2 regions of the Caenimonas terrae genome follow, and region 2 is predicted to be linked to the other one. Evidence: predicted binding sites of a transcription regulator. Region 2 holds the regulator's gene; the other holds the start of a gene.

Region 1 (2,395 bases), 230 kb from region 2:
CTTGCCGCCGGTCAGGATGGCGATGTCTTCCAGCATGGCCTTGCGGCGGTCGCCGAAGCCCGGAGCCTTGACGGCGACAACCTTCAGGATGCCGCGGATCGTGTTGACCACCAGGGTCGCCAGCGCTTCGCCTTCGACTTCTTCGGCGATCACCAGCAGCGGACGGCCCGACTTGGCCACTTGCTCCAGCACGGGCAGCAGGTCGCGGATGTTGCTGATCTTCTTGTCGTACAGCAGCACGAACGGGTTATCCAGCAACGCCGACTGCTTTTCCGGGTTGTTGATGAAGTAGGGCGACAGGTAGCCGCGGTCGAACTGCATGCCTTCGACGACGTCCAGTTCGCTGTCCAGCGACTTGCCGTCTTCCACGGTGATCACGCCTTCCTTGCCGACCTTGTCCATCGCGTCAGCGATGATCTTGCCGATGGCTTCGTCGCTGTTGGCCGAGATGGAGCCGACCTGCGCGATTTCCTTGGAGGTGGTGGTGGCCTTGGAGGCCTTCTTCAGCTGCTCGACCAGGGCGTGCACGGCCTTGTCGATGCCGCGCTTCAGGTCCATCGGGTTCATGCCGGCGGCCACGTACTTCATGCCTTCGCGGACGATGGCTTGCGCCAGCACCGTGGCGGTGGTGGTGCCGTCACCGGCGATGTCGCTGGTCTTGGAAGCGACTTCCTTGACCATCTGCGCGCCCATGTTCTGCAGCTTGTCCTTCAGCTCGATTTCCTTGGCCACGGACACGCCGTCCTTGGTCACGGTGGGGGCACCGAAGGAGCGCTCCAGCACCACGTTGCGGCCCTTCGGGCCCAGGGTCACCTTGACCGCGTTGGCCAGGATGTTCACACCCTCGACCATGCGCGCGCGGGCGTCGCCGCCGAAGATCACGTCTTTTGCTGCCATGTTGATTACTCCAATGATTCAGTTGAAATGGGGGATCGGATCGGTTGGGGACAGAGCGACCTGCGCGCGATGCGCGTGCCGGTCAGTCCCGCAAAGTCACTTGGTTTCGACCACCGCGAACAGGTCTTCTTCCTTCATGACCAGCAGTTCGTCGCCATCGACCTTGACGGTCTGGCCGCTGTACTTGCCGAACAGGACACGGTCGCCGACCTTGACGCCGACGGCGCTGATCTCGCCCTTGTCGTTCTTCTTGCCCGGGCCGACAGCCAGCACTTCGCCCTGGTCGGGCTTTTCAGCGGCGTTGTCCGGAATGACGATGCCGGAAGCGGTCTTGGTTTCGCTGTCGATACGCTTGACGATCACGCGATCGTGCAAAGGACGAAGTTTCATTGCATCTCCTAGAGAAACTGGATGGAAATTGAGGCGCCAAGGAAGTTAGCGCTCAGTCACGCATTGGAATCGGGGCTGTTAGCACTCAACTCCAGCGAGTGCTAATGATAAGCACTTTTGCAGTGACTTCAACTGGGACGGCAAAAAATCAGCCGCCGGCATCCGAAGACTTGTGGGTTCATATTTAGAATAGACAGTCACTCTTGTAACAAATGGAACGACCCTGATGCTGGACAACCTCAACGTGATCGCCTTCGGCAAGCACGACATCGACAACACCCTGAGCAAGCTCTCCAACGTGGAGATCGACCGGCTGGCGTTCGGCGCCGTGCAGCTCGACGCCGCCGGCAAGATCCTGAAGTACAACGCCGCCGAGGCAGGCATCACGGGCCGCAGCGCCGCCAGCGTGATCGGCCGCAATTTCTTCACCGAGGTGGCGCCGTGCACGGACGCGCCGAACTTCCGGGGCGTCTTCGACGCAGGCGTGAAGAGCGGCGAACTGAACGCGATGTTCGAGTACCTGTTCGACTACAACATGGCGCCGACCAAGGTGAAGATCCACATGAAGAAGGCCTTCGCCGGCGACACCTACTGGATCTTCGTCAAGCGCCTGTGATGCCCGCGGCTGAAGGCATGGCCGCCGGCGGCTGGTGGCGGTGCCGCACCGTGCTGCGGCGCTTCGTCGCCGACCTGGTCGAGGGCGAACTGGTGCGGCAACGCCGCAGCGCCACGGGCCGGGCGCGGCCCTGGCCGCAGGAGCTGGCATTCGACGCCGATCTCGGGGTCGATTCCCTCGAGCTGCTTGGCCTGGCGGCCGCCCTGGCCGAGAGCCTGCACCTGCACGAATCGGGCATCGAGGACTACCTGCTGCGCGAGCGCACCCTCGGAGGCTGGCTGGACGTGGCGCAGGCGGGTCTGGAGCGCCATTCCAGCCAGCTCACCTTCCGCACGTCCGGCAGCAACGGAGCGCCCAAGGCCTGCCGCCACAGCCTGGCCGGATTGCAGCAGGAGGTCGAGCACCACGCGCGCGTGGTCGGCAACCGGCGCCGCGTGCTGTCGGCCGTGCCCAGCCACCACATCTACGGCTTCCTGTTCAACCTGCTGCTGC
Region 2 (2,395 bases):
CACCCGGTGCTCGGAGCGCCGCACCATGATGCGGTCCCCGTGCAGCAGCGAGGCCAACGACTGCATGTCGAAATTGGCGCTGGCGTCGCGGCCGGAGACCACCTCGATGGCGATCTGCGCCGAGTCCGACAGCACGATCGGGCGGTTGGACAGCGTGTGCGGCGCGATCGGCACCAGCACGAAGCCGTGGATCGAAGGATGCAGCAGCGGACCGCCGGCCGACAGCGAATAGGCGGTGGAGCCGGTGGGCGAGGCGACGATCAGGCCGTCGGCGCGCTGGTTGGAGACGAAGTGCCCGTCCACCTCGACGCGCAGCTCCACCATGCCCGAGGTCGCGCCGCGGTTGACGACCACGTCGTTCATCGCCAGCGCGTCGAACACGCATTCGCCGTCGCGCATGACCTGTGCCTGGATCAGGCTGCGCTGGTCTTCCTCGTATTCTCCGCGTAGCATCGGGGTGAGCGTGGCGCGGTAATTTTCAAGGGGAATGTCGGTGATGAAGCCCAGGCGGCCCTGGTTGATGCCGATCAGCGGCACGTCGAATTTCGCCAGCTGCCTGCCGATGCCCAGCATCGTGCCGTCGCCGCCGACCACCAGGCCCAGGTCGCACTGCTTGCCGATGCCCGCCACGTCCAGCGTCCGGTATCCGCTGATGGCGTTGTTGGCGGCGGTTGCTTCCTCCAGCACCACCTCGCAGCCGCTGGACGCGAGAAATTGAGCGATGTCTTCCAGCGCGGCGCGCGCGGCGCCGGCCATCGTTCCCGATACCGCGGTGGGGTACTTGCCGATCAGAGCGACCTGGCGGAATTGGGATTTCATTGGCAAATTACATCATTAAAATCCCAGAAAGCCCTTAAATCATGCTCGATGATCGTGCCAAGCTGTTGTTGAAAGCGCTGGTCGAGCGATACATCGCCGACGGCACGCCCGTGGGTTCGCGAACCCTCTCGCGCGCGTCCGGGCTGGACCTGTCGCCGGCCACCATCCGCAACGTGATGTCGGACCTGGAGGAGATGGGCCTGATCGCCAGCCCCCACACCTCCGCCGGCCGCGTGCCGACGGCGCGCGGCTACCGCCTGTTCGTGGACACCATGCTCACCGCGGAGCGCGGCGAGCTGGCCACGCCCAGCCTGGCGGCCGACCAGCCGCAGAAGGTGATCAACAACGCCGCGCAGCTGCTGTCGAACCTGTCGCAGTTCGTCGGCGTGGTGATGGCGCCGCGCCGCACCTCGGTGTTCCGCCACATCGAGTTCCTGCGGCTGTCGGAGAAGCGTTTCCTGGTGATCATCGTGTCGCCGGAGGGCGACGTGCAGAACCGCGTGGTGTTCACCGCCACCGATTACACCCAGAGCCAGCTGATCGAGGCGTCCAACTTCCTGAACGCGAACTACGCCGGCATGGAGATCGAGCAGGTGCGCGAGCGCCTGAAGACCGAGGTGGAAAGCCTGCGCAGCGAGATCGGCCAGTTGATGCAGACGGCGGTGCAGGCGAGCTCCGAGGCGCTCAGCGAGCAGGACGAGGTGGTGATCTCGGGCGAGCGCAACCTGCTGTCGGTCAGCGATTTTTCCGGCGACATGAGCCACCTGCGGCGCGCCTTCGACCTGTTCGAGCAGAAGACGCAGCTGATGCGGCTGCTGGAGGTGTCCAGCCAGGCGGCCGGCGTGCGCATCTACATCGGCGGCGAAAGCCAGGTCGTGCCGTTCGAGGAGCTGTCGATCGTCAGTTCGCCCTACCAGGTGGACGGCCAGGTGGTGGGCACGCTGGGCGTGATCGGCCCCACGCGCATGCCGTACGACCGCATGATCCAGATCGTGGACATCACCGCGCGCCTGGTGAGCAACGCCCTGAGCCACCAGAAGTAGCACTCATACAATCGCCGTTGGCGGGACGTTAGCTCAGCTGGTTAGAGCAGAGGACTCATAATCCTTTGGTCGTTGGTTCAAGTCCAACACGTCCTACCAACACCTGCTTGTCGGACCAGGAGCGGCGGACGGATCCGCAGCTTGCGAGTGCCGCTGCCAAGCGCCCGTCTTCCCCGCCTCGCGGCCGTCCGCACAACCCCAATATATTCTGCCCCGGCAAGGCCATGGGGTCCGTCCAGAGGTTTTCACTTCGACCGGCTGCCTTTCCGGCCGGACGATATCAGTGTTCGCTAATGCATCGTCCAACCCAGAGGAGATTTCCATGACCAATTCCAGCACCACATCTTCCTTGAGGCGTTCCTTCGAGAAGCAGCAGCAGGGCTGGGCCTAGGTGCGCCCCTGATCGCTTGCCGGCGATTGGGGTGCTCGGTCCCCATCCGGCGCGGGGACTCGCTAAGATCCGTCGACTTGCCATTCCTTGCGCGGCGCGCGGGCCCATCTCGAAAGCAAACCATGACGTTTTCAGCAAGATC

The links. The regulator HrcA, encoded in region 2, represses chaperone genes, less so after heat shock. The targets are predictions, from matches to a motif close to TTAGCACTCNNNNNNNNNGAGTGCTAA.
Region 1: the regulator HrcA is predicted to act here: its motif matches at 1,366-1,392, upstream of ACFPOE_RS01535 (co-chaperone GroES).

The regions. Positions count from the first base shown of each region.
Region 1 covers NZ_JBHSMF010000002.1:309,352-311,746, reverse strand. Annotated here, with positions in the region: gene groL (chaperonin GroEL) at 1-897, opposite strand, end outside; gene ACFPOE_RS01535 (co-chaperone GroES) at 994-1,287, opposite strand; gene pyp (photoactive yellow protein) at 1,514-1,903, shown strand; gene ACFPOE_RS01525 (AMP-binding protein) at 1,903-2,395, shown strand, end outside.
Region 2 covers NZ_JBHSMF010000002.1:80,348-82,742, reverse strand. Annotated here, with positions in the region: gene ACFPOE_RS00355 (NAD kinase) at 1-819, opposite strand, end outside; gene hrcA (heat-inducible transcriptional repressor HrcA) at 861-1,862, shown strand; tRNA gene ACFPOE_RS00345 (tRNA-Ile) at 1,885-1,961, shown strand; gene ACFPOE_RS00340 (MipA/OmpV family protein) at 2,376-2,395, shown strand, end outside.